DNA from 3 places in the Cupriavidus sp. 86D6 genome. Region 3 is predicted to be linked to each of the others. Evidence: predicted binding sites of a transcription regulator. Region 3 holds the regulator's gene; each other region holds the start of a gene.
The links. The regulator FliA, encoded in region 3, starts transcription of late flagellar genes. The targets are predictions, from matches to a motif close to CTAAAGTTTNNNNNNNNNNNGCCGNTA.
Positions count from the first base shown of each region.

Region 1 (4,434 bases), on a different contig from region 3:
GTGTTCCCTGTGCTGAACAGTGCCCGCGACGGCTTCGACGGCCTGGCGCCGGTGGGCTGCTTCACGGCGAATGCGTTCGGCCTGTACGACATGATCGCCAACGCGTGGGAATGGACCGCCGACCCGTACACCGGGCCGCGCCAGTCGCACGCCAACGGCGATACCGCGTTCGTGGCGGCGTTGTCGGGCCGGTCCGGCAACCCGCGTGACACGCGCATGGCGGTCATCAAGGGCGGCTCGTTCCTGTGCGCGCCGGACTTCTGCGTGCGCTACCGGGCGTCGGCGCGCGAACCGGCCGAGCGCGACCTGCCGACTTCGCATATTGGCTTCCGGACGGTGCTTCGCGATGGTTAAGGCGCTGTTGCTGGGATTGGGCTGTACCTGGGCGCTGCAATCGCCGGTGTGGGCCGCGACGCGGGCTGACGTGTCCGTCAACGCGCGGCCTGTCGTGCGCATCGGGGTGGCCAGCCAGGCCGACCGCGAGCTTGTGGCGGCGGCCGCGAACGCGGGTGGCGCGGTGCCATTGCAGGCGGTGTCCTTCGCCGACGCCGCCGAAGTACGCCGGGCGCTGCGCGCGCGCCGCATCGACGCCTCGATTGCGGAGGATGCCCAGGCACTGGCTGGCGATGCATCGGTCTGCACGGTGGCTTACACGGTGACCTATCCGATGGGGTTGTACGCGGAGAAGATCGCGGCGCTGCGGGAGGTGCCCGTGGGCGCCGTCATTGCCATCCCGGCCGACCGGGCCGGGCAGGGGCGCGCGCTACTGCTGCTGCAGAACCACGGGCTGATCCGTATCGATGGCGAGGCCGGTCTGCGGCCCCAGCTTGCCGACATCATCGACAATCCGCGCAAGCTGCGCTTCGAGCGTTTGCCGTCGCAACGGCTGGCTGCCGCCTTGCGCCGCTACGCGCTGGTGGCGCTGCCTTACGCGGCCGCCGATGCCGCGGGACTGGCGCCGGCGCGCGACGCGCTCGGTATCGAGGATGCCCGTGTGCCGTGGGCGAACGCGCTGGCGGTACGGGCGGCGGACTGCCGGGCGGACTGGGTGGCGCAGACGGTCGGCGCGCTGCATTCCCCGGCGGTGAAGTCTTTCATCCTGACGCGCTTCAACGATTCGGTGCGTCGGCCATGGTAGACGGCGAGCGCGGCGGTGATCCGGTCGCGATTGGCTTTCATTGCACGGCGTGCGGCAAGTGCTGCAATTCGCCGCCGCTGATGAGCATGGACGAGTTGTTCCGCCACGCCGACCGCTTTGTCGGCGCCTTGTCGTTGCGGCGCGTGCGGCCGCCCCTGGCCGGCACGCGGCACAGGGTGGACGGGCACCTCGTGGAAGTCACTGCCGACGACGTGGCGGCGTTTGCCGCGCTGGCGCGCCGGCAGGGCCATCCGCTGCCGAATGGCGACGTGCTGATGATCGCCACGCAGGCCATCGACTATCCGTCGCGCGGACGCTGTCCCGCACTGGCCGACGACGGGCGCTGCACGATCCACGCGTCCCGCCCCTCCACCTGCGCGATGGTGCCGCTCGACGCCTGGGTGCCAGACCGGCTGCAGGCCGTGTCGCTGGCGGCCAAGCGACGCGGCGGCGAACACGATATCGGCGCCGACTGTATATCCGTCCTGTCGTCGGGATCGTTGCCGGCGGATGTCATCCCGCTCGTGCGGGCGGGCGGGGTTGCCGAGCCTGGCTACGCCGCAGCACTGGCCCGGCGTCGCGACGACGAGGCACGGGACAAGGCTGTCTGGGGTGATGCCGTATGCCGCCTGCTGATGCCTGAACTGCTGGGCGCGGCGCGTGGCATCGCATCGATTCCGTTTGCCGGCTACCGCACGCTGCCGCTGGTGCCCGTACTGGCCGTGCTCGCCGATGGCGGCCCGGAGGCCCGGGCCCGCTGCCTCGACTACATCGCGGCCCAGCGCCGGCTGATCGCCGCATCGATCGATGCCGCGCTGGCCCGGCGCCGCATCGATGACAAACCAATGACAGCCCAGCTGCGTCAATGCGATGCGGCCTTGTCCGCCCTGGGCCAACGTCTGACGTAATGCCTTGTTTGTGCTGCATAAGGCTCATTCATCAGGTTTAGCCCCACTTCGTATCGTCTTTGTATCGTTTCTGTATCAAAAAGGCTAAAGATCCACTTTCGTTCGACGTAAACGTGGATGTCAGGACATTCAGGTGACGCAGAGCCTGAGTGACAAAGAAACGAACAAGAAGAAGGGCACAACCATGGCATCGATTTCCTCCCTCGGGGTTGGGGCCAACCTCGAGCTGTCCACATTGCTGGACAAGTTGTCCACCGCCGAGCGCGCGCCGCTGACGGCCCTGGACAACCAGCACACGGCCTACCAGACCCGCCTGACCGCCTATGGCACGGTCAAGAGCATGCTCACCAGCTTCCAGGCCACGGCCAAGGCGCTGATGAACCGGGACACCTTCGGCGCGGTCAAGTCGTCGGTGGGCAATGCCGACATCATGACGGTGACGACCGCCGCCAACGCCGTACCCAGCGACCTCAGCGTCAACGTGACGCGGCTGGCGCAGGCCCAGTCGCTGGCCGGCACCGGGTACGCCAAGCAGGACGTGCAGATCGGTTCCGGCACGCTGACGTTCGAGTTCGGCACCACCACGGGCTGGGACGAAGCCAGCGGCACCTACGTGAACCCCGGGTTCACTCCCAATGCGGCCACTGCTGCCGTACCCAACCCCCGCACGATCACGATCGACCCGGGCAAGGGGTCGCTGCAGGACATCCGCGATGCCATCAACAAGGCCGGCATCGGCGTCAAGGCCAGCATCATCAACGATGGCAGCGCCACGCCGTACCGGCTGATCCTGACGTCGGACAAGACCGGCGAGACAATGAGCATGCGCATCACGGGCTCGTCACCCGAACTGCAGGGGGTGGCGGGCTACGACCCGACCACGCCGGGGTCGAACGCGATGAAGGAAACGCTGCGCGCCACCAACGCGGCGCTGACGGTCAATGGCATCGCCATCACCAGCACCAGCAACACCGTGGTGGACGCCGCGCAGGGCGTGACCATGACGCTCAAGAAGACCGGCACGACGTCGCTGTCGCTGACGCAGGACACCGACAGCATCAAGAATTCCATCCAGGCGATGGTCACCGCCTACAACAACATCCAGTCCTCGATCAAGTCGCTGACCGCGTTCGACACCAAGGCGATGACCAAGGGCGCGCTGAACGGCGACACATCGATCCGCGGCATCCAGACGACCATCCGCGCCGTGCTGAACACGCCCGAGGCAGGCATGCCGGACAAGGCCCCGACCATGCTGGCCGCCATCGGCGTGTCGATGCAGAAGGACGGCACGATGGCGATCGACAGCAAGAAGCTGGACGCCGCGCTGAAGGACAACCTGCCCACCGTGACGCAGCTGTTCGCGGGCGACGGCACCACGGGCGGCTTCGCCCGCCGGCTGTCCGATGCGGTAGACAAGATGACCGGGGAAAGCGGCCCGATCGGCGCGGTCACCACCGGCATCGAACGCAGCATGAAGGACCTCGAAAAGCGTTACGAGGACCTGAGCGTGCGCATCGACGCCAAGATCGAACGCTACCGCAAGCAGTTCACCGCGCTGGACCTGGCGGTGGCGCAGATGAACAACACCAAGAACTACCTGACACAGCAGTTCCAGGCGTTGACGAACGCGAAGAAGTAAAACGCTTCAGGCGCGCTTGGGGTGGAAAGGGCGATGGCTTCGGCTGTCGCCCTTTTTGTTTTGCCTGTGCGGAGCGATGAAGGTGTGTTGCGTAAATCATCGTTCTCCGAATCTGCATAAGTAAAAGCATGTTGATTGTGATGCGTTAGGAAACGGCGAAACAGCGACTTCTTCCGCCTGAAAAGCCGCTAGTTTGCGAGCCGCAGCTTCATGGCGTCGTGCATCGGGCACGGTGACATGGAAGCCGGGATTCGCTGACCGCAATGGCTGAAATGACGCAAGCAACCACGCCGGACGACGCCGGCCCGAACGATGAAACCCCCGGAGAGCCCAGACCAAGTACATCCACGCGCGTCGTGCCGATGCAACGCGACGCATTCGGCAGGCCGTACTGGGAATCCTTTCTGACCCCTGCCAGCTACCAGGTGAGGGCCGAGGCCCGTGTGCCGCCGCACTTGCCGGGGATCATCATTTTTGTGCATGGGGTGAATTCGGAGGGGGAGTGGTATGACGACGCCGAGCAGGCGCTGTGTGAGGGGTTAAGCGAACGCCTTGGGCTGAATGGAACCGGATCCCAGTTGAAGGCAAATGCTTACGTCGATCAGGAGCCGGCGCCGTCTCAAAAGAGGCATATGCGTAGAGTGGACCCCGACAACCCCGGCTACTCCCCCGTCATCCGCTTTTATTGGGGCTACCGAGAACCCGACGAAAGCCCAGGCCGCTTCAAGATTCCACTACGCAATATC
Region 1 covers NZ_JBYPSB010000020.1:71,051-75,484, forward strand. The annotation lists gene AC3G88_RS27180 (formylglycine-generating enzyme family protein) at 1-354, shown strand, start outside; gene AC3G88_RS27185 (MetQ/NlpA family ABC transporter substrate-binding protein) at 347-1,138, shown strand; gene AC3G88_RS27190 (YkgJ family cysteine cluster protein) at 1,132-2,046, shown strand; gene fliD (flagellar filament capping protein FliD) at 2,231-3,688, shown strand; partial or broken gene AC3G88_RS27200 (T6SS effector phospholipase Tle3 domain-containing protein) at 3,961-4,434, shown strand, end outside.
Region 1: a site for FliA is predicted at 2,131-2,157, ahead of fliD (flagellar filament capping protein FliD). Genes of this name have one in related genera too.

Region 2 (4,434 bases), on a different contig from region 3:
CACGCGCAACAGCCGTTGTTCCACGGCCTGGTGCATCGCGTCGTTCATGCCGCCCAGCGCCCTCACGCCTACCGTGGCCACCACGGCCAGCAGCAGCACCACCACGGCGAATGCCAGCGACATCCGCGCGCCGATCCCCATTTTCCGCAAGCCCATGACTTCGTACCTTTCGTCTGTCGGGTTGTATTTGTACGCGCTGCGTCCGCCCGAGGCGGGGCGTCGCACGGCACGGTAACGGCGGGCCGAACGCTGCACTTGAGCGAATAAATGAAATGGGGGGAAAAGTCGCTGCTCTTCCACAAATTGGGGGCGCAGCGCATGGCGTCTAATCTGCCTCAGGCACTTCGATCCCGTCGCAAATGGACGGGCGAGGCACAACGCCGGAAACGGCGGATGGCTTCGAAGGATGCGGGCTCAAAAAAAAGAAGCCCACGCGCGGGGTGCTCGTAGGCTTTCAGGACTGCTATGAAGGGACCGGCTGTACCCGGTCCCGAACCGCGAATATAAACCTGCTTACATGAGGTGTAAATCGCGTTTCTATCAGGGATTCCCCTGATGGCGGGTGTAACGCGTGCATCACTCGTATGCCAAAAGTGATGCACTAGGACACTTTTAGACTTATCGATGAATAACGGACGCTTCCCGGAAACCTTTAGCTGGCGCGGGTTGTGGAGAATGCGCTGGCCTGACAGACTCGCAGCGAATCGATATGTGCTACACGAATCACAAAAGTGCGGCAACTAAATAAGTAGAGCAAATCCTCTAGGCCCAGCCCCGCAGGGGGTTCGTCAACGCTTGTAAAACTTTGTTACTCTCCCGCCTGAAGTATTCCCCTTCTCTCCTGGCAGAGACGACCCCACCGGGTAGCAGGGCAGCGTGCATCACTTTGCTCGAACGCCTGTCCGCCGCAATCATGTCGTCGTGTCCCTGCACCGGTTCCGAGAGCGAATGTTTCAATTCTCGCCGCGATCAGGCTGCAGTAACCGTCACTTTTAGTGCGACGGCACGCAAAGTCCCTGGTAATCGGACCGTTGTCAGCCGCCAGAACCCTCGCGGGCTCTTCCGGAGAAGTTGTGAAGAAGGAAATCAAGGCTCCCAGACCCAGCAGAAAGCTGCAGCAGTTGCAGTTCGCCGCGCACAGCGCCAGCCGTGCCGCGGTGGTCGTGCATCTGTCGAATGGCACGCGGCTCAATGGCATCGTGCTGGCGTCGGACAATTACATGATCCTGCTCGGGCGGACCGCCGAGGATCCCACCCCGACATTGATCTACAAGCGCGCCATCACGGTGGTAACCCCCGCCCACGCGTCGACCGACGCCGTGGCGATGCTGGACGCCGACGTATCGCCGGATTTCGTGCGGATCTTCATTCCGCGTACCCGCAAGCGCCGCTGACCGCCCGGCCCACCGCGGGGCTGGCCGCCGCCGGCGGCATCGCCTCCGCCTCTATATATATAGCGGGCCACAACGGGCCCAATGGCGGGCAGGGCAGCCGCCATACACCAGATCGGCCTACGCCCGCAACACGCGCAAAAGTCACTCTAAAGTCTTCTCACCCACGGTCGATAACCTTTGCAACGGAGGCACTCTACGCCCTGCACTGCAGGCAGCCAACGTTACGGCACCCGCCGGAATGCCTAAAACATTGCAAATAGGAGTCGTACCATGGCGCAAGTCATCAACACCAACATTCTGTCGCTGCAAACGCAGAGCAACCTGAACACGTCGCAATCGTCGCTGAACAGCGCGATCCAACGTCTGTCGTCGGGCCTGCGCATCAACAGCGCCAAGGACGATGCTGCTGGTCAAGCCATCGCCAACCGCTTCACCGCCAACATCAAGGGCCTGACGCAAGCTTCGCGTAACGCCAACGACGGTATCTCGATCGCTCAAACGACCGAAGGCGCGCTGAGCGAAGTCAACAACAACCTGCAACGTGTGCGTGAACTGTCGGTGCAAGCCGCCAACGGCACGAACTCGTCGTCGGACCTGAAGTCGATCCAGGACGAAATCAAGCAGCGTCTGTCGGAAATCGACCGCGTGTCGGCTCAAACCCAGTTCAACGGCGTGAAGGTTCTGGCCAAGAACCAGAACATGTCGATCCAGGTTGGCGCCAACGACAGCGAAACGATTTCGATCGCCCTGAAGCAAATCACGTCCGCTACCCTGGGCGTTGCTGGCTTCAGCGTCGCCGGCCCGCAAGGCGCAACGGCTTCGATCGGTTCGGCCGCTGCTCAAGCTGCTCTGGGCTCGGCCACGCCGGTGACCGGCGCTTCGGCAACCGGCGTCTCCGCCGCCGACATCCAGCGCGCTCTGGGCCTGAACACCTCGGCTGCCGTGAACGCACAGAACGTGGTGGCTGACTCGAACGGCAACTGGTTCGTGCAAGTGAGCATGACCGGCCTGACCGCCGCCGACGACGCCGCTCTGTCGTCGAAGGGCTTCGCTGGCAACGGTACCGCCACGTCCGCCACGATGTACATCGCCGTCAAGCCGACCGACGCATCGATCAACGGCCAGACCGCCGGCTTCACGCTGACCGGTTCGTCGCTGCAAGCTTCGGACTTCCAGCAACCGGCCACGACCAACCCGCTGGCCACGCTGGACAAGGCCCTGGCAACGGTTGACAACCTGCGCTCGAGCCTGGGTGCTGTGCAGAACCGCTTCGAATCGACGATCAACAACCTGAGCACGACGGTGAACAACCTGTCGGCTTCGCGTTCGCGCATCGAAGACGCTGACTACGCAACGGAAGTGTCGAACATGACCCGCGCGCAGATCCTGCAACAAGCTGGTACGTCGGTGCTGTCGCAAGCGAACCAGACCACGCAAAACGTGCTGTCGCTGCTGCGTTAATCGCCGCGCCGCAAGAAACCGGGCCGCAAGGCCCGGTTTTTTTGCCGGAGTGTTTTGCAGGCAGACCACTGCCTGCAAAGCATTTCAACCGTAGAGTTTTTCCTGCCCTACCGGACGGAGCTGACCATGGCATCTTCCACCCCCGTATCCATGCCGGCACGCATCACCGCCGAACCCGTGGCTGTCAGCCCGGCACCCGCCGTGCCGGCCACCGCCGCCGACGCCGTGCGCCCGGCCGCCGCAGCCCAGGACACCGGCAGCCATGCCGGCTCGGGCAATACCCCCGGCAACATGGCAGCCGCCGTGGAAGAACTCGTCGACGTGCTCAAGACCACGTCGATCGGCCTGCGGTTCGAGATCGACGACACCACCCACCGCGTCATCACCAAGGTCGTGGACAAGGAAACCGGCGACCTGATTCGCCAGTTGCCCAGCGAGGAGGTGCTGCGCTTCGCGCGCGCCATCGACAAGCTCCAGGGGCTGTTCGTCAGCCACGCCGTCTGATTCACCGCAAGCCCCATCAGTTGAAGCGATAACAACAGGTAGAAAAACATGTCCGGAATCTCCTCCATCGGCATCGGCTCCAATCTGCAGTTGCAGGACCTGCTCGACAAGATCCAAACGAACGAGAACACCGCGCTCGACCAGATCAACACCGAGGCCACCAGCTACCAGTCGCAGCTGAGCGGCTACGGCACCATCAAGAGCGTGCTGGACGCCTACTCGGCCGCAGCCAAGACGCTGGCCACCGCATCGACGTTCGGCGCCGTGAAGGCGGCGGTCGGCAACAGCAGCGTGCTGTCCGCCACCACTGGCACCAACGCCGTGGCGGGCAACTACAACATCAACGTGACCTCGCTGGCCCAGGCCCAGAGCCTGGTGTCGAAGCAGGTGGCGGACCAGACCGCCGCAGTCGGCGCCGGCACGATCACGATCGACTTCGGCGCCAACCTGGCCACCGGCGGCACGCCGACCAGCACCAAGACCGTGACGATCGGCTCGGACACTTCGCTGCAAGGCATTCGGGACTCGATCAACAAGGCCGGCATCGGCGTGACGGCCAGCATCATCAATGACGGCAGCGGCACGCCCTACCACCTGGTACTGACGTCGGACAAGACCGGCACGCAGTCGCAGATGCGCGTCTCCGCGGACAACAGCGCCGTGAACGACATCGTCGGCTACGATCCGGCCGTGGCCACGCAGCCGAGCGGCATGCAGGAGAAGGTCAAGGCTGCCGACGCCGCGCTGACGATCAACGGCATCGACATCACCAGCCAGACCAACACCGTGTCCGAAGCGGCGCAGGGCGTGACCCTGACGCTGACTGGCACCGGCACCACCAGCATGAGCGTGACGCGCGACGACGCGTCGATCAAGAACGCCGTCCTGGGCTTTGTCACTGCCTACAACAACGTGCTGTCGGCCGCCAAGACGCTGACGGCCTTCGATACGTCCTCCGGCAGCAAGGGCGCCCTGAACGGCGACAGCACGCTGCGCAACATCCAGACGCAGATGCGCGCGATGCTGACCACCCCGATGTCGGACGGCAAGGGCGGCATGGTCACGCTGTCCGACA
Region 2 covers NZ_JBYPSB010000005.1:244,990-249,423, reverse strand. The annotation lists gene AC3G88_RS14535 (methyl-accepting chemotaxis protein) at 1-156, opposite strand, end outside; gene AC3G88_RS14530 (RNA chaperone Hfq) at 1,074-1,394, shown strand; gene AC3G88_RS14525 (FliC/FljB family flagellin) at 1,665-2,855, shown strand; gene AC3G88_RS14520 (flagellar protein FlaG) at 2,982-3,359, shown strand; gene fliD (flagellar filament capping protein FliD) at 3,408-4,434, shown strand, end outside.
Region 2: a site for FliA is predicted at 1,541-1,567, ahead of AC3G88_RS14525 (FliC/FljB family flagellin). Genes of this name have one in related genera too.

Region 3 (4,434 bases):
CGCTGGATCGCCGGCACGCGCAAGACCACGCGGGTGATCGCAGAGGGCCTGGCCAACAAGCTCGACACCGTTGCCGACACGCTGACGTTCCATGCCGTGGGCGATGTGACCTGCCGCGACCGCGCCGCCGCCCACTGGCTGGCACACTGCCCGGTCCGCATTCCCGAAGGCCAGGTGCGCACCGCCGCGCGTGGCCGCGGCAACGCCGCCGAGGCCGGCATCGAGGCCTGCCTGGTGGTGTCGCGCATGATCGACCACGAAACCGGCGACACGCTGTCCGTCGAATATGTGCTGTGCGATCCCGCGCTTGCCGACGATGCCGCGCAAGTCGCACGCTGGTTGCACTGGACGGTTGCCGCCGAAGAACAGTTCCGCACGCTGCGCCACGCCATCGAGCACTTTGCACAGGAAGGCGATGCTGACGCGTCGCTGTGCGCCGGCATGGTGGCGGTGCAGCTGGGCCTGACCGCGCTGCGCCTGCAACACACGCCCACGCCTACGGCCCCGGCATTTCTGTCCCGCCTGGCTGGCCGGGCTTCGGCACGCGTCAATGCGCCGGTGCCGGGTGCAGTGCTCAACGAAGGCATGGGCCGCTTGCTGGCACTGCTCGACGTACTTGAAAACTATCCGGGCCGCGGCATGGCGGCGCCTGTACCGCCCATGGCAGACGCGCCGGAGCCGGCCGCGTCGGCCACGCACGCCATGGCAGCCATGGACGCGCTGGATGCCATCGACGCCACGCCGCAGCTTGCGGCCGCCGGGGAGTAAGGATTGAACACGATGGCCACCGATCAGGCCGAAAGCCTGCGCCGCCTGCTGGCACCGCGCGTGACGCGGCGGATCGCCGTGGTAGGGGCGGAACAGGGCGTCGGCACCACCACGGTGGCGCTGGGCCTGGCCAACGCGCTGTCGATGCAGGGCGAGCGCGTGCTGCTGGCGGACGAAGACATGTACGGCGCCCGGGCGATGCGGCTTGCCGGCGCTGCGCCGGCGGCCACGCTGGCCGATGTGCTCGATGGCCGCGCGCCGCTGGCCGCCGCGGCCGGCACGCGCGGAGCCAGCGGCATTGCCGTGCTGCAGGCAGGCGCGATGACCGTTCGTCCCGACGAGCGCGCGCTGGCGGCGCGACTGCCTGACGTGCGCTCGATGCTGATCGACACCCGCCGCGACATCACCGGCGCACTGTCGCCGCTGGCGGGCATGGCCCACAACTTCGTGATCGTCATGCGCCCGGAGGCCACGTCGATCACCGCGGCCTATGCATGCATCAAGCGGCTGCACCACGAATACGCATGTCGTCACTTCCAGCTGGTCGTCAATCTGGCGGCCGCCGAGGGGACGGTCACGGCGCTCGCGCGCAACCTGGCCCGCACGGCGAGCCAGTACCTGGGCGTGGAGGCCAGCCTGGCAGGGTACCTGCCGATGGATCCGCTGGTGGCGCGTGCGCTCCAGCTTGGGCGGTGCGTGGTGGAGGCGTATCCCGCCGCTGCGGCCACCGGTGCATTGCGGCACATCGCCAGCGGTATCGGCGCATGGCCGTTGCGTCACGAAGCATCGCCCCTGGGAATGGCCTCGGCCGTTGCCGCATGAACGCGAAGAACAAGAAGTCTCGACAAGACCGGAAACTCAGCCTGCCAGCCGCCGATTTTCAGCCTCTCCGGCGCTGGCACAAACAGTAAGCATTTAACGAGAGTTCCACCATGTATACGATTCAGGGAAAGCTCGAGCAGGCCGACGTGGTCAAGTCACACGCGCCACTGGTGCGGCGCATCGCGCTGCAGCTGGCGGCCAAGCTGCCCGCCAGCGTACAGATCGACGACCTGATACAGGCCGGCATGATCGGCCTTCTCGACGCCGCCAAACGGTATGAAGACAACCATGGCGCCCGGTTCGAGACCTACGCAAGCCAGCGCATTCGCGGCGCCATGCTCGACGAGGTGCGTGCCAACGATTGGCAATCGCGCAGCCTGCGCCAGTTCACCCGCAAGATCGAGCGCACGCAGCGCCAGCTGGAACAGAAGCTTGGCCGCACGCCGATCGATTCCGAGGTGGCCAAGGAACTGGAGATGCCGCTCGAGGAATACCAGGAGCTGCTGAACGAGGTCTATGGCTGCCAGCTGCTGCACTATGAAGATTTCGAACGCTCGGGCGAGGAAGACTTCCTCGATCGCCACCTGGGTGTCACCGACGACGGCAACCCGCTGACCGTGCTGATGGAATCGGGCATGCGCGAGGCGCTGATCCGAGCCATCGACAAGCTGCCCGAGCGCGAAAAGCTGGTGCTGTCGCTGTGCTACGACCAGGAACTGAACCTGCGCGAGATCGGCGCGGTGCTGGAAGTGACCGAATCGCGCGTGTGCCAGATCCGCAGCCAGGCCATCGGGCGCCTGCGCACCCAGCTGCGCGGGATGCTGTGATGCGGCGCGCCCTGGTCCTGGCCGTGGTGTGCGCGATGGGTCCGGCGGCAGCCCATGCGCAGACCTATGCGCCGGTCTTTACGAAGGCCACCTATGAACTGACCGGCTCGCGCTTTGCGTGGACGGCATCGTCAGTGGGGCCGCAGATCACGAACAAGGGCCAGCGTGCGCTGTCCTCGCCCGTGGTGCCGCTGGCCACGATGCCGCAGGCCATGGGCCGCATCACATCGGTGCGCTGGCGCTACAGCTTCACGCGCACCCCGCCCGTCGACCTGCAGGCATACCTGTGCAATGCCGACCGTTGCGTGCTGCTGGCGGGCGCCGAGGGCAAGACCGATGCCTTCGTCGGCGACGATGCCACCAAGGGCTTCGTCTTTGCCTATCGCGTACCGGGCCAGGGCGGACTCACGCCAATGCTCCAGGGCCGCAGCAACGAGGTGACCGTCAGCTACCGTTGAGCGCCACGGCCTGTCCCGGGCCCGCAGATCCACGCCGATACTTCCGGCGAACCCCCCGCATTCCCACCCCCGCCGCTGTCCCCGCGCGGCCGGTGGCACGCTTCCTGCGCCTTTCCGCCCAAGCAACGTGCGGCAAGCGCTACATTCGTCCCCTGCGCGGTATTCCCGCGCATATCCCCGGCGGCATTGTGTCTGCCATGCCCGCTGGCGCCATGTAATTCCTACGTGCAAGTCTCGCCACGTTGCCGTCCTCTGTCCGTCATCTGTCAGCCAGGAAGGATCCAACGACATGGAAGATTTCAGCGACATCAAGCTTTCGCGGCGGGAATTCGTGATGGCAGGCGCGGCGTCGGTGAGCGCCGCCGCCTTGCCTGCCGGTGCCGCCACCGCCACCGCGCCGCCATCGCGGGTCAGCCCCGGCGCCCTCAAGCCGGTGGCTTCGAACGTATCATTTGTCGTCAACGGGCAACCGCGCTCGCTGACGCTGGACACGCGCACCACGTTGCTCGACGCGCTGCGCGAGCATCTGCACCTGTCCGGCACCAAGAAGGGCTGCGACCACGGCCAGTGCGGCGCCTGCACGGTGATCGTCGACGGCCGGCGCCTCAATTCCTGCCTGACCCTCGCCGTCATGCACGAGGGTGCCAGAATCACCACCGTGGAAGGACTCGGCACGCCGAACAACATGCATCCGATGCAGGTGGCCTTCGTCAAGCATGACGGCTACCAGTGCGGCTATTGCACGCCGGGCCAGATCTGTTCGGCCGTTGCCGTGCTCGACGAGGTGCGCGCCGGCATCCCGAGCCACGTCACGCCGGACCTGAACACGCGGCCGCAGCTGTCGCCCGGCGAGATCCGGGAGCGGATGAGCGGCAATATCTGCCGCTGCGGCGCGTACTCGAATATCCTCGACGCCATCACCGAGGTCGCGGGGAGCCAGACATGAACCCGTTCACCTACGAGCGCGTGGCCACGCCCGCGGACGCGGCGGGGGCTGCCATGAAGACACCCGGTGCCCGCTTTATCGCCGGTGGCACCAACCTGCTCGACCTGATGAAGCTTGGCATCGAATCGCCAACCCATCTGATCGACGTGAACGGCCTGGCGCTGGACAAGATCGAGCCATCGCAGCAAGGCGGCCTGCGTATCGGTGCGCTGGTGCGCAATACCGACCTGGCCGCCGATCCACGCGTGCGGCGCGATTACGGCGTACTGTCGCGCGCGCTGCTGGCGGGCGCATCGGGCCAGTTGCGCAATCGCGCCACCACGGCGGGCAACCTGCTGCAGCGCACGCGCTGTCCCTACTTCTACGACACGGCCCAGCCCTGCAACAAACGCCAGCCGGGCAGCGGCTGCGCGGCGATTGGCGGCTTCAGCCGTCAGCTGGCCGTGATCGGCGGAAGCAACGCGTGCATCGCCACGCATCCCAGCGATATGGCAGTGGCCATGCGCGTGCTCGATGCCAGCGTGGAGACGGTACGCCCCGGCGGGCAGCAGCGCGTGATCCCGATCGCCGATTTCCACCGTCTGCCGGGCAATACGCCGCACATCGAAACGGC
Region 3 covers NZ_JBYPSB010000007.1:107,420-111,853, reverse strand. The annotation lists gene flhF (flagellar biosynthesis GTPase FlhF) at 1-768, shown strand, start outside; gene AC3G88_RS18215 (MinD/ParA family ATP-binding protein) at 781-1,590, shown strand; gene AC3G88_RS18210 (RNA polymerase sigma factor FliA) at 1,701-2,417, shown strand; gene AC3G88_RS18205 (flagellar protein FlhE) at 2,417-2,875, shown strand; gene paoA (aldehyde dehydrogenase iron-sulfur subunit PaoA) at 3,165-3,821, shown strand; gene AC3G88_RS18195 (FAD binding domain-containing protein) at 3,818-4,434, shown strand, end outside.